3 regions of the Ruegeria sp. D1(2025) genome follow, and region 1 is predicted to be linked to each of the others. Evidence: riboswitches for the same ligand, from Rfam matches in the RefSeq annotation. Region 1 holds a riboswitch; each other region holds the start of a gene.

What was found. Region 1 has a riboswitch for cobalamin ahead of ACR1XU_RS10810 (DUF4198 domain-containing protein). Riboswitches for the same ligand answer to the same signal wherever they lie in the genome.
Region 2: it holds a riboswitch for cobalamin, as region 1 does, so the genes downstream of both, ACR1XU_RS19545 (DUF1636 domain-containing protein) here and ACR1XU_RS10810 (DUF4198 domain-containing protein) in region 1, are expected to answer to the same signal.
Region 3: it holds a riboswitch for cobalamin, as region 1 does, so the genes downstream of both, ACR1XU_RS13950 (hypothetical protein) here and ACR1XU_RS10810 (DUF4198 domain-containing protein) in region 1, are expected to answer to the same signal.

What each region holds. Positions count from the first base shown of each region.
Region 1 covers NZ_JBQFPO010000003.1:285,422-292,997, reverse strand. The annotation lists gene ACR1XU_RS10840 (acyl-CoA dehydrogenase family protein) at 1-994, opposite strand, end outside; gene ACR1XU_RS10835 (AraC family transcriptional regulator) at 1,107-2,135, shown strand; gene ACR1XU_RS10830 (energy-coupling factor ABC transporter ATP-binding protein) at 2,181-2,837, opposite strand; gene cbiQ (cobalt ECF transporter T component CbiQ) at 2,834-3,616, opposite strand; gene ACR1XU_RS10820 (cobalt ABC transporter permease) at 3,616-4,197, opposite strand; gene cbiM (cobalt transporter CbiM) at 4,194-4,805, opposite strand; gene ACR1XU_RS10810 (DUF4198 domain-containing protein) at 4,812-5,597, opposite strand; cobalamin riboswitch at 5,727-5,926, opposite strand; gene ACR1XU_RS10805 (LacI family DNA-binding transcriptional regulator) at 6,285-7,310, shown strand; gene ACR1XU_RS10800 (winged helix-turn-helix domain-containing protein) at 7,315-7,576, shown strand, end outside.
Region 2 covers NZ_JBQFPO010000011.1:29,502-37,077, reverse strand. The annotation lists gene cobN (cobaltochelatase subunit CobN) at 1-1,203, opposite strand, end outside; gene cobW (cobalamin biosynthesis protein CobW) at 1,207-2,262, opposite strand; gene ACR1XU_RS19545 (DUF1636 domain-containing protein) at 2,259-2,639, opposite strand; cobalamin riboswitch at 2,734-2,941, opposite strand; gene ACR1XU_RS19540 (hypothetical protein) at 3,428-3,763, shown strand; gene ACR1XU_RS19535 (YybH family protein) at 3,935-4,441, opposite strand; gene ACR1XU_RS19530 (LysR substrate-binding domain-containing protein) at 4,686-5,585, shown strand; gene ACR1XU_RS19525 (hypothetical protein) at 5,749-6,087, shown strand; gene ACR1XU_RS19520 (HlyD family secretion protein) at 6,080-7,306, shown strand.
Region 3 covers NZ_JBQFPO010000005.1:168,537-176,112, forward strand. The annotation lists gene ACR1XU_RS13925 (histidine phosphatase family protein) at 1-355, opposite strand, end outside; gene recR (recombination mediator RecR) at 423-1,016, opposite strand; gene ACR1XU_RS13935 (YbaB/EbfC family nucleoid-associated protein) at 1,078-1,422, opposite strand; gene ACR1XU_RS13940 (DNA polymerase III subunit gamma/tau) at 1,518-3,278, opposite strand; gene ACR1XU_RS13945 (phosphatase domain-containing protein) at 3,449-3,952, shown strand; gene ACR1XU_RS13950 (hypothetical protein) at 3,954-4,361, opposite strand; cobalamin riboswitch at 4,449-4,669, opposite strand; gene ACR1XU_RS13955 (alpha/beta hydrolase family protein) at 4,835-5,743, shown strand; RNA gene ffs (signal recognition particle sRNA small type) at 5,743-5,841, opposite strand; gene ACR1XU_RS13965 (bifunctional 2',3'-cyclic-nucleotide 2'-phosphodiesterase/3'-nucleotidase) at 5,881-7,576, opposite strand, start outside.

The sequences.
Region 1 (7,576 bases):
CGTCTTTGGCCTGACCATTCACGGGACGGCTCTGCACCCGGTCGCGCGCATAAGCCAGAGCGCGTTGGTAAGCCCGTTCAGAGGTCGCGATGCCCTGAACCCCAACAGAAAACCGAGCGGCGTTCATCATGATGAACATGTATTCCAGTCCGCGGTTTTCCTCGCCGATCAGGAAACCGGTGGCGTCTTTGTATTCCAGAACCGCCGTCGGGCTGGCACGAACGCCCAGTTTGTGTTCGATGCTTATGCAATTGACCGTGTTCTCGACGCCCGGAGTGCCATCCGGCCCCACCAGTTTTTGCGGAACGATGAACAGGCTCAGCCCCTTCGGCCCGTCAGGCGCGTCAGGTGTGCGGGCCAGCACCAGATGAATGATGTTCTCGGTCAGATCGTGCGCGCCATATGTGATGAAGATCTTGGTGCCAGAGACGCCGTAGCTGCCATCCCCACGCTGCGCCGCCCTGGTCGCCACGCGGCCCAGATCACTGCCTGCCTGCGGTTCGGTCAGGTTCATCGTGCCGGACCAGCGCCCTGCGATCAGCGGTTCCAGATAGGTGGCTTTCTGTTCGTCCGAACCGGTCAGCAGCAACGCCTCAATCGCCCCGTCGGTCAGCAGCGGGCAAAGACCAAAGCTCATATCAGCGGCATTCAGCATTTCAACGGCAGCCGCGCCGACGGCACGCGGCAATCCCATCCCGCCATATTCCACCGGATGGGTCAGCGCCTGCCACCCCATTTCGACGAACTGCGCGTAAGCTTGCGCATCACCTTCGGGCATCGACACGCGGCCACTGTCGAACTGCGCGCCCAGCGTGTCCCCGATATGTGACAATGGCGCGATCTGTTCGCTGCAGAACCGGGCATATCCCTCGAGCGCGGCACCAATATCCGTCAGGTCGTATTCCGAATACACTTCCACCCGAGACACCTTTTCCCAGTGGGACAAGTGTTCGATGCAAAACATCAAATCCTGAACGGGCGGCTGATAGGACATGCCAGGCTCCCCTGCGGCGACTATGGTTTCGCGTCATCTACCCGCCCAATGGTTTGCCGATAAGCTCATTTCTTGACAAAATGGTATCCGATCACGCCAACCTGAGGTTCAGATGACGAGCCATGACCCCATATCTCTGACGACTGTATCGGCGGGATTTATCCAGGATTGGCTGGATGCGCTGAAGTCCCGTTGCACTCCGGCTGAGATGACATCGCTGTTGGAGCGTTCGGGCCTGCAGGCCAACCAGATGGCACCTTCTCAACGCGTCACACTGAATGAAATCGCCCGGCTTTATCAGCTTGCCGCGCCCGAAACCGGGGACGAAATGATGGGCCTCTGGAGCCGTCCGATCCGGCCCCGCGCCCTGCAGCATCTGGTGACTGTACAGCGCGAAGCGAGCAGCCTGGCCTCGGCACTTTATCGTTTCTCGACATTTTGGAACCTGCTTCTGGATGACTTCCACCTGGACTTGCACAGCAAATCCGACGCGGTGGAACTGGCGTTGGTCCCATATTCGGACGACACCCGCCCGCAGCGTTTCGGCCACATGCTGATCCTGAAACTGGCGCATGGGCTTTTGTCCTGGCTTGGCGGGACGGAAACACCGGTAAAAGCCGTTCGCTTTGCCTTTGCCCGCCCGGAGTTTGCCGCCGACTACGCCGTCGTCTTCCCATGCGCGGTCGAGTTTGACGCTCGGCAGACCAGTATCCTTTTCGACCCGCGTCTGTTCACCCGCCCGGTAACCCGCAGTTCGGCTGAGGCGTCCGTGTTCCTTGAACGCGCGCCGCTGGACTGGATCTTTACTGGTTCGCGCGCGCATACAAACAGCCTTCGCGTCCGCGCGTTTCTCTACGGCGCAACATGGCAAACCTGCCAGCTTCCGGATGCAGCGCGTGCCCTGAAAATGACGCCGCGGACCTTGAACAGGCGTTTGAAAGAAGAAGGAACTTCTTTTCAGGACATCAAGGATGCACTGCGCCGCGACATTGCCATCCGCGCGCTTCAGCAAAGTACGCTCAGTATTGAACAGATCGCCTTTGACACCGGATTTTCGGCTCCGGCGAATTTTCACCGCGCCTTTCGAAAGTGGACCAGCCGGACCCCCGGGTCATACCGTGTGCACGCGCAGGCTTCCTGACGACGGCACTTCGTCGCGGACGTTCGCATACCTCGTGGGAACAGATCATTCACTTGGGCTGACAATCCGCCCGTTCCGCAGTTCCAGCGTATCCGGCGCCAGTGCTTCCCGAAACGATGGTGCGTGGCTGACCAGCAGAATTGCCTGCGGCAGGCCACAAAGAATCTCTAGAAGTCGCGCTTCATTTTTGGCGTCAAGCGCATTGGTGGGCTCATCCAAAAGCAGCGCCTCGGGCTCCATCGCCAAAACGGTTGCAAGGGTCACAAGCCGCTTCTCTCCACCAGAGAGCTTGTGCGTAATGCGATCACGCAGACTTGACAGATCCAGATCGGAAAGCACTCTGTCGACTATGGCCAGCGCCTCGGACTTGCTGCGCCCGAGGTTGAGAGGACCAAATGCGATGTCTTCCGCCACTGTCGGACAAAACAGCTGATCATCAGGATCCTGAAAAACCAGCCCGACCTGACGGCGGACTTCGTGAAAATCCGCCTCGACGCGCCTTTCCTTTCCCAGGACGGTCACGCGCCCGGCGCTTGGTGTTTGCAGGCCAAGGGCGATGCGAAACAGGGTAGATTTTCCCGCGCCATTCGGGCCCGCAATCGACAGGCGCTGCCCCGGTTCAAGCTGCAGCGAAGCGCCGTCCAGCACTGGTGGCTGGCCGGGATATGCAAAACAAATGTCTTCAAGCTTGAGGATCGTCATAGATAATCCAGGAACAGCAGGCCAAGGCAAACGGTGCACAGCATCGCGGCGAACATGTGATCGCGTCGTGTCATGTTAAAGTCCTGCAGCAACAAAAGACGCCCGGAAAACCCCCGGCATTTCATCGCCGCCAGAATCCGCTCGGACCGTTCAATCGCGCGCACCAGCATCATGCCGACCAGATACCCGAAGCTTCGGTAGGTGTGCCAGTTTGTGCCGGGGCGAAATCCGCGGATCTTCATCGCGCCGCGCAGGCGCAGGTATTCTTCCCGCAACACCTCGATGTAGCGGATGGTGAACATCAAAAGGTGCACAAGCGCCTCGGGGCAGCGCAGCTTGTGCAAAGCGTGTCCAAGCGTCACAGGTTCCATCGTTCCGACCAGAACCATCAGCGCAAGGATGACCGCGTTGGCCGTCAGTGCAATCTCGACAGCTTTCCAAAGGCCCTGCCAACTGGCCGGAAAGCCAAAAACCGTGAACATCGCGTCACCGGGCATTGAGAATGGCAGCAACACCAGCATGAAGATGATGAAGCTGTCCATCATGGCCATACGCTTGAGGGTCCGGCCGACTGGCAAGCGTGACATCACCAGTAACCCAAGCGAGACGGACAAAGCGCCGATCAGCGCCGGAATGCTGTTGAGGGCAACCGTGACGATGGCAAAGATGCAGGCCAAAACGATGCGCATACGGGGATCGTAGTCTCCGATCATCCCGAAATGGGCGGCTTTGCCTGCCTCGGCCAGTGTTTTGGCCTGTGGTTCCAGCGCATGTGCCATCAGGTGGCCATCTTTTTTCGCGCGGCCAGGTAAAAGCCGATGCCGAACAGACCAATGATATAGCCAATACCACCCAAGATGTTCTGCAGATCATTGTGCTCGCGGTAGGCGGCGATCTCGCGCCGCAGTGGGCGGGTTTCGTCGCGCACCGCTTTGGCGATGGCGGCGCGTTCCTCATCCGAGAGCGAGGCCACAGTCACCGCTGCCGCGCCATCCGCAGATGCAACCGGCGTGGCTGTTTCAGAAAGCTCGGCTTCGACCCCCATGATTTCTGCCACTTCGTCGGCCGACATGGCAACTTCGGCGACGTGCCCTGCACCCAGATCTGCCTTGAATGTATGAGTCACCGCTCTGGTCGGGCTGTAGAGAAAGAAACCGTCCGTATCGGTTACTGTGCGTCCCAGTTCAGAGCCGTCGGGGCCATAGACGATGACCTCCTGGTCTGCGGCCATATCGCCATTGGAAAACCCCAGCTCGCCTTCGATTGCGTCGCCTGCCGGAAAAACGCCTGCAATAACCTTATGCGCAAGAGCCGGGAGCGGGGCGAGAGCAAGCGTACAAACAAGGATCAACTGTTTCATGTGGACGCAACCTTTACAAAAAGTTCCGGTTTGACCTTGCGGGCCAGAAGAACGGCAAAACCTGTCAGCACGGCCTCGATAGCCATGACGGGAATGTGGGCGAAAAAGACAAGCTTGGCAGCGGGCAGGAACTCATCGCCGGACAGCGCCAGCGAGACCGCGACAAAAGCCGTCGTGGCGGCGATCGAAAACGCACCGCCGATGCCGCCCCAGATCGCCCCCTGAACAGGCGAGCCACGTGCGATCAGACGACCAAAGATCATCCAGGTCAACACCGCCGGAAGGGCGATATTCACCGTGTTGATCCCCAGCACGGTCAATCCGCCAAAACCGAAGAACACGGCTTGCAGCAGCAAGCCGACAAAAAGGGCCGGAAAGGCGGCCCAGCCGAGCAGAAGCCCGGCCAGACCGTTCAGAATCAAATGCACAGACGACGGGCCAATCGGCACATGGATCAGCGAGGCGACAAAAAAGCTGGCCGACAACACGCCCGCCGTGGGAATGCGATCCAGATCCAGCGATTTCAGGCCCAATGCGATCCCGCCAGCCGCGGCGACCGCACCGCCGATCACGACAGGGTTTGAAAGGGCTCCGTCGACGACGTGCATTCAGGCTTACTCCAGATCCCAGGCGCGGATCCAGATGACCGCATCCTGGCTCAGCTCTTTGCCTTCATGCTCGGTTTCCGGACCCACGCCCAAAGCGGCGAAGCCCCAGTACCCGGCTTTTGGCACACCAAAAGTGAAATATCCGTTGTCATCCGAAATCGCGACCAACGCGCCGCCCGGCAATGGGGACACGGTGGCGTCCTTCGCGCCGGTGCCGGTCATGTCCGGTGCTGCGGCGATGTACTCGATTTCGATTTCTGCGCCGGCGACGGGCTGTCCCTCGCTCAACACGCGACCGGTAAAGGTTGACCCGGCGATGATGTTGTAAGGTTTGTTCAGCGGCAGAATCTCGGTGGCCAGCCCCTGCGGCTGATCCCAGTCGGTCGGCAGTTCGTTTCGGTTGAGGTAAGCCTTGGTGATTTGCTGGATATAGATATCCTCTGATTCTTCGTAGTAAGGCGCAGGAACTGTAACCACCACATAGTCACCCGAGCGTTTAACCTGAATCGAGCCCAGGAACGCTTTGGCGATGTTGTCCGGTCCTTCAAAAGTGGTTTCTTCCAGCGTATCCATCAGATCGGTTTTTTCACCGTTGTGGATTACAAAGAATTCTTCCGGTCTTTCCAGGGTCATCACGTGACCAGCTTCAAACGGGTGCCAGAAAACCAGTTTGACCGGAACGTCACCGGGGCGTTCGATCATCGTGTCGTCGGTATATTCCAGCAGGAAATGGGCCTGCGCCAATGCAGGCATCGCCAAAGCAGCCGTTGCAGCCACCAGCAGTTTTTTCACAAATCGAGTCCTTCTCACGTCGCGCCTTCCCCGGCACAATTCTGCTTTGACGATGGGGAACGCGAAGCCATCTGCCTTGTCGGGCAAACAGATCCGGCGCACACCCCGTCGCCGATGATGAACGCCCCTTCCAAGGGCGCATGTTCGGCAGGTCTCCTGACTTGCGGGTCAAAGCGCTAAACTAACCTTCCCGGGATACCCCAGTGGCATTATCAGCCGCGCTCGCCGCCTACAGTTGCGGGGGCAGTTGCAGAGTTGGCGAAATGTGCCGCACTGCATTCCCTATTGCTTCCGAGGATGTCCCCGGAACCGAACATGGCCCGTTCATGCCAGAATATGTAAGACACGGTCAACAATTGATTGCGGCGTTGCATGGGCCATTTGCGAAATCAGAAATTGCATGTTCGCGCTTGCTACGCGGTTTGGTATGCGCCACCGCGAGTGTGTGTATTTTCTTAGATATCTTTCCGCGTTCAATAGTCGTCGGTTCAGTTCGCGGACTTGAGATTTTTAGGCCTGAAACTGCGGGCGTTGACTCGCGTTTAAAATTGAACTCGCCGCAAATATGTAGGGTCGCTCCGATGCACAAAAGGTCCGACCGGCCCAGCGCTCGATGCAGAAGCAGAGTTGTTGTATTTGCCGCCGTGTTCACGCTACCATCGGGCAAAACAACAGTGCAGGTGCCTCGTGACCACAGAAACAAAACGCCCGCTTACCCTTCGCGATGTCTCGGAAGCGTCGGGGGTATCCGAAATGACGGTCAGCAGGGTCCTGCGCAATCGGGGTGATGTATCAGATGCGACCCGAACACGGGTTCTGGCCGCCGCAAAAGAGCTGGGATACGTGCCCAACAAAATTGCGGGTGCGCTGGCATCCAGCCGGGTCAATCTGGTCGCTGTCATCATCCCGTCACTGTCCAACATGGTCTTCCCCGAGGTCCTGACCGGCATCAATCAGGTGCTGGAAGACACCGAATTGCAGCCAGTGGTCGGCGTGACCGATTATTTGCCGGAAAAAGAGGAAAAGGTCCTTTACGAGATGCTCTCGTGGCGGCCTTCGGGCGTGATCATCGCGGGTCTGGAACACACGGAAGCGGCCCGGGCGATGCTGGATTCCGCGGGCATTCCGGTGGTCGAAATCATGGATACCGACGGCAAACCAGTGGATGCGATGGTCGGCATTTCGCACCGCCGTGCCGGCCGCGAAATGGCGCAGGCCATACTGAAGGCCGGATACCAGCATATCGGTTTCATGGGGACCAAGATGCCTTTGGACCACCGCGCGCGCAAACGATTCGAAGGCTTTACCGAGGTTCTGGGCAAACACGGGATCGAGATCGAGGACCGCGAGTTCTACTCGGGCGGGTCGGCACTGGCCAAGGGGCGCGAGATGACGCAGGCGATGCTGGAACGGTCGCCGGAACTGGATTTTCTGTATTATTCCAATGATATGATCGGCGCTGGCGGGCTGTTGTACCTGCTGGATCAGGGGATAGACATCCCTGGTCAAATCGGGCTGGCAGGGTTCAACAATGTCGAACTGCTGCAAGGTCTGCCTCGCAAACTGGCAACCATGGATGCCTGCCGGCTGGAAATTGGCCGTCAGGCCGCAGGGATCATCGCGGCACAGCTGGCCGACCCGGAAGCCGAGATTGAAACCCGCGTGACACTGACGCCAAAAATCAGCTACGGCGACACACTGAAGCGGCGTTAGAGTCTTGGCACTGCCGAAACTGGACAACCGGACAGCCCGTGCGGCGTTCATGGATCGTCACTTGCTGTCCGAAACCCCGTCGGGCAGCGCAAAGGGCGCGGATCTTCTGGACCTGATCCGACGGCTTGGTTTTGTTCAGTTGGACAGTATCAACACCGTGGCCCGCGCCCATGACATGATCCTGTTTTCGCGCAGGTCCACCTATCGCAGCACACATCTGAAGCGCCTGTATGAACGGGACAGGGCGCTGTTCGAGCATTGGACAC
Region 2 (7,576 bases), on a different contig from region 1:
CGCATCAAGGCCCACCGCATGGGCCATCTGCCAGTCCTTGCCGGGATAGGTGGACAGGACCAGAACCGGCACCTGTTCCGCTTTGGGCCGGTCGTTCAGATTCAGCCAGCCGGTTACACGATCAATGATCGCTTCGATCCGTTCAGGTTCAGCGCGGTGGGCAAAGCGGGAATACTCCAGGTGCGGATCGCGTTTGCCCGGTTCCTTGAATGAAGCGATGCCCGCCGAGATCCGCCCATCCACTTCGGGCAGCACGACGTGCATGGCAAGGTCGGCGGGGGAAAGACCGCGTTCGGCCTCGGCCCACGCTTTGCGGCGTGAAGTTGCCAGAGCGACCTGGAAAACCGGCACACCCGCCGCGTCAAGCGGAGAGGTTCCCGACGCGCCTTTGCCGGAGAAGGACGTGGCATTGATGATCGCCGAAGGTTCCAGTGCAACGATGTTTCGGCGCATCCAATCGGCGGCGGCGGGTGCTTTGAGAGAAGGGGCGAACATGCCCATTGCCTCGAACCCACGCGCACGCAGGCTGTGGATCAGGGCGGCGACCGGGGCGGTGTCGGCGGAGGTCAGGTAGGCGCGATAGAAAGTGACGATGATGCGTTTCGCATCGTTCGTAAATGCGGCTTCGACCGGGGTTACGCCGCGGACAGGGCACCAAACACCGCATTCGGGAAGGGTTTTGGCCCCCAACACCGGTCCGGCGTAAAGCCCCGCCGCCAAGGCCATCTGCGCCAAAGCGGCCTGCGCCGCGACCTCGCCGCCGGTGTCGCACAGATGTGCCAGCCGCCGCAGGGTCGAGACGGGCAGGGTGGAATAGTCGTCCAGCCGGGTATCCTCGCGCCCGTCGGCGGGCAGAACCGCCAGCGCGATGCCTTTGGCCTGCGCCAGCGCAAGAACCTGCTGCAGCCCGTAGGACCAGTAAGGCACCCCACCAATCAGGCGGATCAGGATACCTTTTGCACCGTCAAGCGTCTGTTCCACATATGTGTCAACGGACAGAGGGTGCTTCAGCGCCGTCAGATTGGCCAACCGCATCGTCGGCATTCGCCCTTCCGGCCCACCGCCGCGATGCCAGCCTGCCGCGAAAGCACCGAGATCGCTGTCCGAAAAGGACAACATCACCAGATCCGCCGGGCTCTGGCCCAGATCGGTCGGGGTCTCGGTTTCTTCAAGCCCGTGGCTTTCGCGGAAGACGACGTGCATGGCTTACTCGGCGGCCTCGGTCACACCCACGAGGATATCCCGGATTTCGGCCTCTTTGATGTCGTCGTGCTCGGCAATGACCACAAGACGCGAGCGGCGCTCCTCGCCGGGTTCCCAGGGGCGGTCGTACTGATGACGCACCCGGGCACCGACAGCCTGAACCAGCAGACGCATCGGTTTGCCGGCAACTGCCGCATACCCCTTGACGCGCAGGATGTTCAGTTCCCTGGCCAGACGTTCGATCTTGGCAACCAGATCGAGTGGGTCACTTTGCTCCGGCAGTTCGACGATGATGCTTTCGAAATCGTCATGTTCGTGGTCGTGGTGACCGTCGTGATGCGACGGACGCGCGTCCATGTCATCCTCGGCTGCAGCTTCCAGACCGAGCACGACGCGGACGTCTACGACGCCTTCGGCAACCTCTACGACGGGCAGCCGGCGCGGGGCCTCAGCTGCGATGACCTCTTTGGCTTTGGCAACACCCGCTGGCCCGGCCAGATCGGGCTTGGTCAGCAGGATGATATCGGCGCAGGATATCTGATCCTCGAACACCTCGGACAGAGGCGTTTCGTGGTCGATCGAGTCATCGGCCAGACGCTGGGCGTCCACGGCTTCGACATTCGGAGCGAAGCGACCTGCCGCGACCGCCTCGGCATCGGCCAGAGCGATCACGCCGTCCACAGTGATTTTCGAGCGGATATCGGGCCAGTCAAAGGCTTTCAGCAGCGGCTTGGGCAGGGCGAGGCCGGAGGTTTCGATCAGAATGTGATCGGGGCGCGGGTCCAGCGCCATCAACGCCTCGATGGTCGGAATGAAATCATCGGCCACGGTGCAGCAGATGCAGCCGTTTGCCAGTTCCATGATGTTCTCTGCCGGACAATCGGGAATGGCGCAGGATTTCAGAATATCGCCATCGACGCCCACGTCGCCGAATTCATTGACCACGACCGCCAGACGTTTGCCCTGCGGGTTCTGCATCAGGTGCTTGACCAGCGTTGTCTTCCCCGAGCCCAGAAAGCCGGTGATCACAGTGACGGGTAATTTCTCAAGAGTGCTCATTTCAGGGCTCCAATCGGGGGAATGCGGGAGGCGCAGTTTTTGCGGAAATGTTCGGGGCGCTCGCGCCATTTGACCAAGCCGTCCTCGGTCGCCAGATATTTGGTCGCACCGTCGACAATGACGTCAACGTGTTCGGCTTCGTTCAGGTTCTCATAGACAAAGGTCCAGCGACCCGGTCCACCGCGCAGCACGATCGAGCAGCCCTGATCGCAGTTCGACAGGCATTCGACGGGTTTCAGCGTGATGCCTTCGGGCAGGTCGGCCTGTTGCAGCGCTTTGTGCAGCAATGTGCCGGGGCGTTTTTCATCATCCTCGACGGGCAGTCCACGGCGGCACGTGGTACAGACCAGCAACTCGACTGGTGCGGTCTCGGTCATGTCTCTCATCCCCCCAAATCCTCTTCGCGGGGGACGGGGTTTCATGCGGGCCACGCGTCTGCACATGGACCCGACACCGGAACACCCCGCCCGGTTTCTTCTTCGGGTGCTGGCAGGTCTCCCGGCTTGCGGATGTCAGAGGCTTGCTCTGGCAGATGTCCCGCCTTCCCGGCCTTTCGGCCAGTGGCTATGGGCACCCTCTCCGGTCACGGTCGCGGGGGCGGCTGCGTTTGACGGAAAAACCGCTGACGCATTCCCTTTTCATCCATCCAGGGATGGACACCAACGGGTCGGACATGCGGCACAGGCGGGGGACTTGTCAAGCTTCAGGATGCGCGGCTTTGCCGCCGGAAGGAAAAAGCGACCTGAGGTGGTCACTCAGCGGCATCGCCGGGCGCTTGCTGCGCCGGAAAACCTGCGTGATTGAGGGGGTCCGTCTGATCTTCGCTGGCTTTGGAAGGGGTCGGCGGGACCCGGACGGGCGGGGCAGATTCGGCTTCAGAGCGACTGGGGCAGGCCGTGTGTGGACGTTGCGGCGACCAATCGACCGTCATCTCCGAGCATCGCTAAACCGAGGGATTGGGGTTTCGTTGATTAAGTAACCGCCGTTCCGACCGGCTCGAGATACTCCATTTCAGTATTCGCGCAAGACCCGGCAAAAACGACCGCTTCGAGATCAAATCTGATGGCCGTCTTGCCGTGCACAGAGTAGCCAGAATTTTTGCAAAATTATGCCTCAAACTGTCCTTAGCGGGCGTCGGCGAACAGAATATGCCAGGAAACAAAAAATGAAAAAGTTAGCAGCTTTTCTTGTGTTCTTACCCGTCGCTGCAGTTGCGGAAGACCGGGCGTTCGAGTGTGAAGCGCCGGATGCAAAATATCCGGAAATGGCGGCCAAGCTGGTCAAATACGAAGGCCAGAACAAAGGGCATATTACCATTGGTGATATCGACAATAAGGCTGAGGTGTATCCCGGCCTCGACACCCTGACTTACCTGTATATCGGTGACGGCTTTACCCTGAATTACAACGTGAATCTCAAGACTGGCACGTTTGACTATTCGGCTTCGGGCAGCAAATCCGGATGGGGCAAAGGCAGCTGCAAGGAAGTTGTGGCCCAGTAATTCGCTAATGCCCGATCTGCGGGTTGGGCCTTTCGGTTGCCGAGAAAAGTACTTGCCTGGTTCCGTCCGGAGGCCAATGTAGTTGGCCGAGGACGGAACCCGGTAATAAGCGGCCGATCCGGTATGTGTCCAAGCCATTTGGGCGGCGTGCCAACCAATCAAAGCTTTTGATCAGCAAGGTTCGGCACGCCCCGAACACGCGGGCGCTATTGATCTGCCGGCGCTGAAGGTATTCGCGTTGGACCAGATATCCCGCGCCACGCGCCATGTTCCGTCATCTTCGAGATGGTAGATATTGATGCCATGGCCGGTGGAAACAGTGGCAGGGCCCGGGTCACGCGGAACATCGGTGGCGGTAAACTCATAACGCTCAAACGCCCAGTCCGCCGCCACAACAAATTCCAGCGATTGCTTTTTCCAACTGGTGTGAACGGCGTCGAAATACCCGCGCACCCAGGGCCCGACCTTGGCTTTGCCTTCCATGACAGGCGCGCCAGGAGCGATGAAGACCACGTCATCAGTGACCGTCTCAAGGAATTGATCCAGTTTGTTCGAGTTGATCGCTGCAAGATACGCTACGTGTGCGGCTTGCGGAGTCTCGGCTTTGGTGTCGGGCAGCGCCGGTGCCGCGATGGCCAACCCTATTCCAGTAAAAAGCATGTTTATCCTGATAGTCATATCGGCCTCCAAGCATTTGCGGCGATTGGACCTTGCCGGTTGTTCAAACCCGCCTGTCAACGCAAAACGCATTGCAGGACGATCGCATTGCAACGCAATTCGACAGGCTTTTAGGGCAATCGCAATTTCAGATAGCTACACCACTGATTGTTCAACTCGTATCGGGTGTATTTCTCGACAATAGTTACGTTTGGTGTACCTTGCGAGGCAGGAAAAAATAGCAATCATTAAGTATTTCTACTGAATGAACCTTATTGACTGGCATAAGTTGCCGCCGCTTTCGACCCTCAGGGCGTTTGAGGCGACCGGCCGTTTAGGCGGCTATTCTGCTGCGGCGCGTTCACTGAACGTAACCACTGCCGCAATTGCCCAACAGGTGCGAAAGCTTGAGGCTGATCTGGGGATTCCACTTGTGCGCCGAGAGGGACGTGGACTTGCTTTGATCGAGGCCGGTCGGACGCTGGCCAGCACGCTCAACGACGCATTCGAGCAGATCGCAAAAGGCATTGATGATGTGACGGCTCAGGAGGCCGCTCGCGGTGTGAGTGTGTCTACGACTGTCCGATTTGTCGACGCGGTCATCATGCCACGTCTTGGCGGCTTCTGGGCGGAACACCCCGGCATCCAGGTGTCCTTCGCTGCGGAAGGAAATTCGTGGGACGTCGATCTCGAAGCTTTTGACATTGCGATACGCGGAGGCCCGCCAAACCATGTTTGGAGCGGCGCGGCCCAGAAACTGCTTCTAAAGTCGCCGTTCGTATTATGCGGCACACCAGAGCTTGTCAGGTTGGGTGCGAAAAACCTGACCGATGTGCCGTGGATAAAGGACAAGAGCATTGGTTCCCAAGTCTTTGAAGGTGTCGTCCGGGACTTCGGCCTGCGCGTCGACGACCTTCAGCTTGTTGATCCGGGGGGATCGAAGTTCGAGCTGGACGCCGCCTTGCAAGGCTACGGATTGCATCTAAGCCCTCTAGTGACCGTCAAAAAGTACCTGGATAAAGGCAGACTGGAAGCTATCGACGTGCCGCCGAAATGGGTGGCCTGCTACTTTGCGGTCTACCGAAAGGGGCGCATTTCCGATCAGGTAGGTGCTTTCTTGAAATGGCTTGAAGTGACGTGCGCACCACTTTCTCAGGAGGCTTGAGAACCTCGAACTGGATTCCGTCCAACGTCATATCGGGCACTGGCCCGTCATTATGTTCACGCTATCGGGCCGGGGGCTGATCAGAGTTGCCTCGTGCAGGATTGGTTTTTTTGATTTCAATCGCTTATCCTTGCCGGGGATCATTTGGAAACAGGAGGTTCACGTGAACAGCTCTATCTCTGATGAGGCGATGGCGCGGCTCCCGTTTTGGGTGACACCTCCGGGGGAAACAGACGGCTTTTTGATCGTTGTTGGGTTTCTTCTTGTCGTTGTCCTGCTGGGCTTCGGCGCATTGTATTTTACCGTGCAGGCTATCCCCGACCGCATGGCGGCAGGCGCGCACAAGGTTCAAATGCAACTGGTTGGTGTGCTTGGGTTGATCTCGCTTTTCACACTGAACAATGCCTTCTGGATCGCCGCCATTCTGATTGCCGCTGTGCCTCTGCACGAGATATTCCCGCTCAGGACCGAAGTGGACCTTTCGGAGAACCACGATGCTTGAGTTGGTATTCTCTGCATTGATCACGATTGTCCCGGATTACCTGTACCGTCGCTACAAGCAGGGCAAGAGATGGGGCCATGAAATAACCCTGTTCAACGTCTGGTATGAATTGCGGTGGGGTTTGACCGCTTGCGCAATACTGGCCGTTACGCTGATCACAGTGATCTTCTATTTTCACCCCTCAACGCGGAACGTGTCCGCCGCATTTCGCACGGTTACCATACTGTCAGATCGCGGTGGCCGCGTCTCAGAGGTCTATGTCGCCAACAATGATGCGGTTAGTGCCGGTGACGCCATTTTCCGGTTGGACACGACCCGACAGGAAGCAGCAGCAGATACCGCTCAACGCCGCATAGAAGAGATCGAGGCCGCATTGGGCCTGACCGCAACAGAAATCGCGGCAGCCGCTGCTGGTGTTGAGGCGGCAGAATCAGATCTTACGCAGGCCACAAGCGATCTGGATCGACGCCTAGAGCTTGCCGAGCGAAACGATACTGTTGTGAGCGAGCAGGAGCTGGAGCGGTTGCAGACGGCAGTGTCCGGGGCGGAGAGCCGTCGCGCAGCCGCACTCGCGGCACTCGATGGTGCCAAGCTTCGCCAAACCTCACTTCTTCCTGCGCAGCTTGAAAGCGCGCGCGCCGTGCTTCGGGAGGCCGAAAACGAGATCTCGAAATCAACCGTATTCGCTGAGGTGGACGGGGTTGTGACCCAATTCCTCCTGAAGCCGGGTGACATCGTTAACCCAATTCTGCGTCCCGCTGGTATTCTGGTGCCAGACGTCTCAGGACAAGGGCGTTTCATAGCGGCTTTCGGTCAGATTTCAGCCAGCGTGTTCAAGCCCGGCATGCTGGTGGAAATCACCTGCGCATCCAAACCCTTGACCATAATCCCGATGGTCGTGGACGAGGTGCAAGACGCGATTGCTGCGGGACAATTCCGACCGGGTGACGCGCTGCTGGATCAGCAGGATCGGGCGCGACCCGGCACTGTGACGGCCTTTCTTGCGCCAATCTTCCCGAAACATCTGGAAGATATCCCCCCGGGAAGTTCATGCGTCGGCGTTGCCTACACAAGCCGGGCGAAGGAAATTGATGCCGGTGAAATAACGGGTTTTTCGGCTTTTCTTGCACGGATTGTGGACGGGATGGGAATCGCAAACGCGATCGTCTTGCGCGCACAGACAATTTTGCTGCCCGTTAAGGCGTTGGTTTTCAATTAAGGCTGATCTCGTTGAGAGGAAGGGCTTTGCCATGGGCGGCAATGCCAGCACCAATAACACGTTTCTCTCAGTCTTTTTGGGTCGCGATCTATCTGTCATCTTAACTTTGGCTCCACACTCATAACGCGACCCTTTGCTACTAATAAATCCGCTGAATTCTTCACGCCGGAACGCACATCGAACCGCATCGAAGCGACTGCTTATGCGAAGTCGCCATTCTTTTTGGATTTCCTGCCATCTTGTTTTAGCGCCCTAGAAGCCGTGGAAGTC
Region 3 (7,576 bases), on a different contig from region 1:
CAGGGCTGCGAAAAAACCACAAATAGCTTTCGTAAGCGTAGTCGATCTGCGACCTGATGACGTTCTTGGTTACACCTTCCCATTGGCCAAATGCGATTTCCTGAAGGCGGTGGTCAGTTTCCTGTTGCAGATGGGGTGCAATCGCAAGCCGAGCCGTGTGCCGCGCGCGCTCTTGCGGGCTGACGACGACCCGAGACGGTGTGTTCGGAATGCGGCTCAGAATTTGGTTTTGAGTGCGCGCCTGCGCCTTGCCCGTTTCGGTCAGCGGAGAGTCCTTGCGGCCTTGAAATTTCCCAAGAGTATTCCACTCGGTTTCGCCGTGTCGCAGTACGAATAGATCGGGATATCTGCTCATAAGTTACGCCCAACTCTGGAAAATCAAAGCATGATTCAAAAATGTTCTCGGGGCAGGTTCTGTGACCTTACAGTTCTTTCCGCGCCCTCAGCGCCGCCGTGATCGTCCCGTCGTCCAAATAATCCAGCTCACCCCCAATTGGCACACCCTGCGCAAGTGAAGTCAGGCGGACCTGTCCCTCCAACTGGTCGGCAATGTAGTGGGCGGTGGTCTGTCCGTCGACTGTGGCGTTCAGGGCAAGGATGATCTCGGTGATGCCCTCGGCCGTCACGCGGTCTTTGAGGCGGGGTATGCGCAACTCGTCCGGGCCGACACCGTCCAAGGCCGAAAGTGTACCGCCCAGAACGTGATAGCGGCCTTTGAAGACACCGGCACGTTCCATCGCCCAAAGATCAGCGACATCCTCGACGACACAAAGCTCTCCGGTGGCGCGGGCCTCGCTGTCGCAGATGTCGCAGATGTCAGCGGTACAGACATTGCCGCAATTCAGGCATTCGCGGGCGGTGGCGGCGACCTGCTGCATTGCGTCCGAGAGCGGTGTCAGCAGCAGGGCGCGTTTGCGGATCAGGTGCAGCACCGCGCGGCGGGCCGAGCGCGGGCCAAGCCCCGGCAGCTTGGCCATCAGGTCGATCAGGTTGTCGATGTCGCTGTTCGAACTCACGGCCTGTCCTGTTTGGCACCGAAGGGAGCCTCCGGCGGGAGTATTTTGGAAAAGATGAAGATCAGAACGGCAGTTTGATGTCTGCCGGCAGCCCCATGCTTTCAGTCAGCTTGGCCATTTCCGCCTGAGAGCGCTCGGCGGCCTTGGTCTGCGCGTCCTTGATGGCGGCCAGGATCAGGTCCTCGACCACTTCCTTGTCGTCTCCGTTGAAGATCGACGGGTCGATGTCCAGACCTTTGAGTTCGCCCTTGGCGGTGGCGCTGGCCTTGACCAGACCGGCGCCGGATTCGCCGACAACCATGAGGTTGTTCAGTTCTTCCTGCATTTCGGTCATTTTGGTCTGCAGGTCCTGCGCGGATTTCATCATCTTGGCCATATCGCCCAGACCGCCTAAACCTTTGAGCATCGGGTTTCTCCTGTAAATCGATTTGACGCCTAAATACGAAGGGTGACTGCGTGACACAAGGGGCATGGGCATCCTCCTGTATTCCAGGCAGATGTTCAGTCCTCTTCGAACGGGTCCCATTCGTCTTCGACCTCGGGCAGAGCCTCGGTTTCGACCTTGGCGGCGCGCTGTTCCGGGGTTTCGATCCGTTTGATGCGCGCCTTGGGAAACTGCATGAGTACCGCCTGAACCAGCGGGTGCTGCTCGGCCTGTGACCTTAGCGCGAGGTCGGCCGCATCGCGGATCTCGGCGATCGTGGCGGCTTCGCCATCTGCCACGATGGATACGGCCCACCGATTGCCTGTCCAGCGCTGCAGCGCCGTACCCAGCCGTTGGGCAAGGTCTGTCGGGGCATGATCGGTCGGTGTAAATTCGATCCGGCCCGGTGAGTAGGACATCAGCCGCACACCGTTTTCGACCTCGACCAGCAGCTTTACGTCCCGGTTTGTCCGGATCAGTTCGACCACATGTTCGAAGGTCGGATAGCGCGCCAGAGCAGTTTGGACGTCCTGTGCCAGGGCCGCAGTCGGCGCGCCGGCGGGACCGTGTGGAGCGGAAACGTAGGAAGACCTTGCCGATGCCTGAGGTTGTACCGGGGCGTGCGAGGGTACGGCCATGCCTCCACCGGGGCCTCCGTTCGGCGTGGGTGGAGGTGCGTCCTGCAAACGTTTGATCAGTTCTTCCGGGCTTGGCAGGTCGGCCACATGGGTCAACCGAATGACGGCCATTTCCGCTGCCATCATGGCGTTTGGTGCGGCTGAGACCTCTTCGAGCGCTTTCAGCAGCATTTGCCACATGCGGGTCAGGACACGCATCGGCAGGGCTTCGGCCATTTGCTGTCCGCGTGCGCGTTCGTCGGGCGAAACGGTCGGGTCCTCGGCGGCGTCTGGCGTGATTTTGACCACGGACACCCAATGGGTGATTTCGGCCAGATCGCGCAGCACGGCTAGCGGGTCGGCGCCCTCGGCGTACTGAGCGCTTAGCTCTGTCAGAGCCCCCGCCGCGTCGCCGCGCAGGATCATGTCCATCAGGTCCAGGACGCGGCCCCGGTCCGCCAGACCCAACATCGCCCGGACCTGATCGGCACTGGTTTCCCCGGCCCCGTGCGAGATCGCCTGATCCAGCAGCGAAGTTGCATCACGCGCCGAACCCTCGGCCGCCCGGGTGATCAGCGCCAGTGCGTCCTCTGCGATCTGAGCGCCCTCGGCGGTGGCGATCTTGTTCAGAAGACCGATCATGTCCTCGGGTTCGATCCGGCGCAGGTCGAAGCGTTGGCAGCGCGACAGGACCGTCACCGGAACCTTGCGGATTTCGGTGGTCGCGAAGATGAATTTCACATGTTCGGGCGGTTCCTCAAGCGTCTTGAGCAGCGCGTTGAACGCGCTGGTCGAAAGCATGTGAACCTCGTCGATGATATAGATCTTGTAGCGTGCGCTGGCGGCACGATAGCGGACGCTGTCTATGATCTCGCGGATGTCGTTGACGCCGGTGCGGCTGGCGGCGTCCATCTCCATCACGTCGACATGGCGGCCTTCCATGATCGCCACGCAATGTTCGCATTGGCCGCAGGGTTCGGTCGTCGGTTTGCCGTCGCCATCGGGGCCGATGCAGTTCATGCCCTTGGCGATGATCCGCGCCGTCGTCGTTTTGCCGGTGCCGCGGATGCCGGTCATGATGAAGGCCTGCGCGATCCGGTCTGCCTCGAACGCGTTTTTCAGGGTGCGCACCATGGCATCCTGACCAACCAGGTCGGCAAAGGTTTCCGGGCGGTATTTGCGGGCAAGAACCTGATAAGCGGGGCTTGGCGTGTCGGTCATTTCTGCTCTGTCGGATTCGTATCAGAAGTGCAGCGTAGAGTGCGCCGCCGCCTGCGTCCACAGCCGGTTCGCGAAATTCATTTGGGAATGCTTCGGGATGCGCGTAAAAATGAAGGTGAAAGCATTTTTGACCGGATTCTTGTGCGTAACGATTAAGGAGGGCGCGTTGCATGTCTCAGATGATTATTCATGCGCTGCAGGTCGGAGGAGGTACTCTGGCCCTGACATCAATGCCGGGACGTGGGGGTAATTATGCCCAGGACCTGAATGCGATTTCCGACTGGAAACCAGGTCTTGTCATTTCAATGACGACCGAAGTCGAGATGCTGCAGGACGGCGCGCGTGACTTCGGAACCGACATTCAGGCGCGCGCCTGCCGCTGGGTCCATCTGCCGGTCGAAGATTTCGGTGCACCCCCCGACGCCGTGACCGCGCGCTGGCCCGATGTAAGCGCGGCCGTCCGCCATGCCCTGTCAGGGGGCGGGCGCATTCTGGTGCATTGCCGGGGCGGCTGTGGCCGGTCCGGAATGGTGGTGTTGCGCCTGATGGTCGAATGCGGCGAGCAACCGGGTGCAGCCCTGAAACGGTTGAGGGCGGTGCGGCCCTGTGCGGTTGAAACAGATGCACAACTGGCATGGGCCACGCAATTGATTCCGGCCAGCGCGGACCCGTAGCTTAGGCCGACAAATGTCCGGCCTGGGCCGCCACTTGGCGACCTGCCAGGGCCGAAGCTTCAAGCATGGCGCAGGGCGGGTCCGACAGAATTGCGGACGGCAGCGCACGGAACTCTGCGCAGAACATCATGTCTGCATAATCCTCCAACCTGTCGCCCGGAGTTTCCTCATTCGTTCCGCAAAACACCCGGATTTTGTCTGGCCGCGCGTGGAACCGGGCCATGCACCCTTCGGGGCAATGGGCAAGCTCGCTGCTGCCTTCAATGGCGAATTGCGGGGTTGCGGCCGGGCCGGCGCTTGCCACGGCGCGCGTCAGAGCCCGCGCCATTTGCGCCAGTGCCGGACAGGGTTTGCCGGTGCGCTGGCACACAGTGGCAGAAAATTCGTGTGTCCTTGTCTTCCAGATCATAATGCGCCCTCCGCGCGCGGCGCGGGGCAAGGATCAGGTGTGACGGGGCTATGCCATCAGGACCTGCCCGGACACCCCGCCCGAGTTTCGGTTTCAGTATCGATGGCAGGTCTCCTGACTTGCGGGTCATCGCTTTGCCGACCTTCCCAGCCTTTCGGCCAGTGGTGTTTCGGCATTGCTCACCGCTTACAGTTGCGGGGGCAGTCTCGGCCTTGGTTCCTTCCGGCAATGCCAGACAGAACCGCACCGTGTTCCCTTTTCATCCCGGCCCGTTAAAGGGCGCGGAAACCATCTCCTCATCGCTAGCGGTTGCCGGGTCCCCGAGTCAAGCGCATTGCGCGGGCCGAGGCATTTGGTCCGATGCGTGGTCGGGAAAGCGGACGTTTGGTCATGTTTGCACCGGGTTGACTTGAGCGGGCGACTGGCCTGACAGATAGGTGAACTGAACTGTTCAGTTGAGAGCGGAGCATGATATGTTGGACATACAGGAACAGGTCTTGACCGAAGACATACGATTTCCCTCCGGGACGGCTATGCTGTCGGGTCGCCTGTACCTGCCTGTTGCAGCGCCTGATATCGTAGTTGTTCTGAACAGCGCGACCGGCGTTCCCCAGGACTATTATCAGCATTTTGCCCGGTGGCTGGCGGAAGAGCAGGGCATTGCCTGTCTGACCTATGATTACCGCGATTTCGGAAAATCGTTATCGGGGCGTCTGAAGGATTCGCGTGTCACCATGTCCGATTGGGCGCTGATCGATATTCCCGCGGCCCGGGCCGAGATGCGACGGCGATTCCCAAGTGCGCGGCAGTGGACCATTGGTCATTCGCTGGGGGGTATGCTTGAGCCATTGCAATCGGATGTGGATCAGATCGACCGGATGATTTGTGTGTGTTCAGGCCTGGTTACGTTGTCGGATCATCCCTGGCCCTACAGGGGGCTGGCCGGAATCTTCTGGTACGGGCATGCGCCTTTTGCAGTTCATGTGCTGGGGTATCTGCCCGGCAAGGCCATTGGGTTTGGTTCGGACCTGCCGTCAAAGGTCTACTGGCAATGGCGAAAATGGTGCACCTCGCCGAACAGCTATCTGCCTGAAATTGGCCAAAGCCTGCCCGCAGCGACCTGGCCGCGGGCCGGTGGTCCGGTTGACCTGTTTGCGATTTCGGACGACCAGATGGTGCCTGAAAATGCGGTCTGGAGGCTGGCCGAGCTATACGGCCCGGACGCCAACCGTCATGTGCTTGAACCAAAGGATTTCGGGCTGAAATCCATTGGCCACATTGGTGTTTTTGCGCGCAAAAACAAAGCGGTCTGGCCGAGGCTGATCGAGTCTGCGGAGCAGCAAGTCCGTTCCGACCGGAAAGATGTGACGATTGCGGGATGAAGTGAGAGGTTGGACATCGACCCAAGCGGGGCTCGTTGTGGCTGCTTCCTTCCGGACCTGACCAGGTTGGCGAGGCGCTCGCCCGCGCCAACCTCTCAATCGTCGATATAGGGAAGTTGCGCCAGGAAGACAACCCGTCAGAGTGACAGTCTGATCCGCAGAAAGCCTTCCGGGTCATGCCCCAGCACATGCGGATCGTATGCGTCCAGTTCGGAAAGATGCGCCCTTGCTCCCGGCCCGGTTTTTAGAATCGAAGCGTGCCCGGGAAGCCGGACAAGGCTGAAGGGGAAGGGCGCAGATTCAAGCGGGTCGTCCGGTAGTCCCCCCGAAAGATAGTCGCGCAGGACGTCCCTGATGGGTAAGGTCGGCAGATCGATCTGCCGGGCCTGATGCGCAACTGGGAAGTGTCCGCCGCCGCTGGCCCGGTAACTGTTCAGGGCCACAACGAATTTCTGGGTGGGTTCAATTGGGATTCCACCGCAGAAAATCTCGCGGACACGGTTTGCAGCGGGATTGACCAGCATTCCGTGAGAATCAAAACGCGCCGGCTGGGAAAGATCGATCCGATAGGTCAGGCCGAACAGCACATCGAAGTTATGCCCGGCCCGTGTTTCATCGGTCAGAGTGCGGACAGCTCCTGCATCCACCTGATTGAAAATGCCCGCCGACATTTCAAGCCAGTCACGGACCATGTCGCCGGTTACAAGCACGGCGCGCAGTTCATTCGGAAAAGAATGAAGATCCGAAACATTACGCAAACGCACCTTTCCGGGCGGTACATCCGTGTAGGAGCGCGGTCCCGCGCGGCCTCCGAACTTGCAGGGAGAAACAGCGGACAACAGTGGAAGCCCCCGTAGGTCTTCGTCCAAGTAACGACGCAGCGCTGCGGCCTGGGCGCTGGCGACCAGAGCGAGGCCCCGATCCGGTGCGCAAAAGCTGAAATAGCTGTGCAGGCTTTGACTGGTGTGGCCCACGGGTCTTGAGGCCAGTGCACGGGTTTCTTCGTGGCCGTAACTGAACAGATGCTGCATTCCGGGGTCTTCGGAAACCGCTTCGTTCCCGTGCCGGGAGAGAACAGGCGGCAGCTTGACCTGCTGCCCGACAACCGTCCATGGCCCGGCAGAGGTTTTCTGCACATGCAGGTCGATGATGCCAAGATGCGTCCCGGCGACGCCAGGCATGACAACCGGTTTGCCATGTACATGCCCCCGGGTTGCGTCCGTGTGATCCAGCCCTTCGTGATCCTTGCCGGGAAGTGTGAGATGCGTATGGCCTGCAACAATGGCGTCGATCCCGTCGATCGCGGCCAACGGTATGACGGCGTTCTCCAATCCGCGCGCGGGTTCCGAAGGTCCAAGGCCCGAATGCGCCAGCGCGACAATCACATCGCTGCCGTCCGTGCGCAGGGCCTCGACCGTCTTTTGCGCGGCCTCCAGAATATCTTCGAACACGACCACATCCTGTACCCGGTGCGCATTCCATTGCTCTGTCTGCGGCGGCAGGATCGACAAAAGACCCAGACGAAACGGGGTTTCGACGCCGTCAACCAGAAGAGAGCGTTCTAGTATTGCGCGGTCATTCCATTTGGCCCCGGTGGTCAATTGCCGGGCATTGCTGCAAATCACCGGGCACGGTGCGCCGTCCAGAATACGATTCAGCGTCGGCAGGCCAAAGTCGAAATCATGGTTGCCCAGTCCGATTGCGTCATAGCCAAGTTCCCGGAAGGCCTGCATCAACACGTGGTTGTCATCAGTCTGCTCTGCCGCCCAATCGCCAAACGGCGTTCCCTGAAGGGCATCTCCGTTGTCGAACAGGAATACCAGTGCTCCGTCT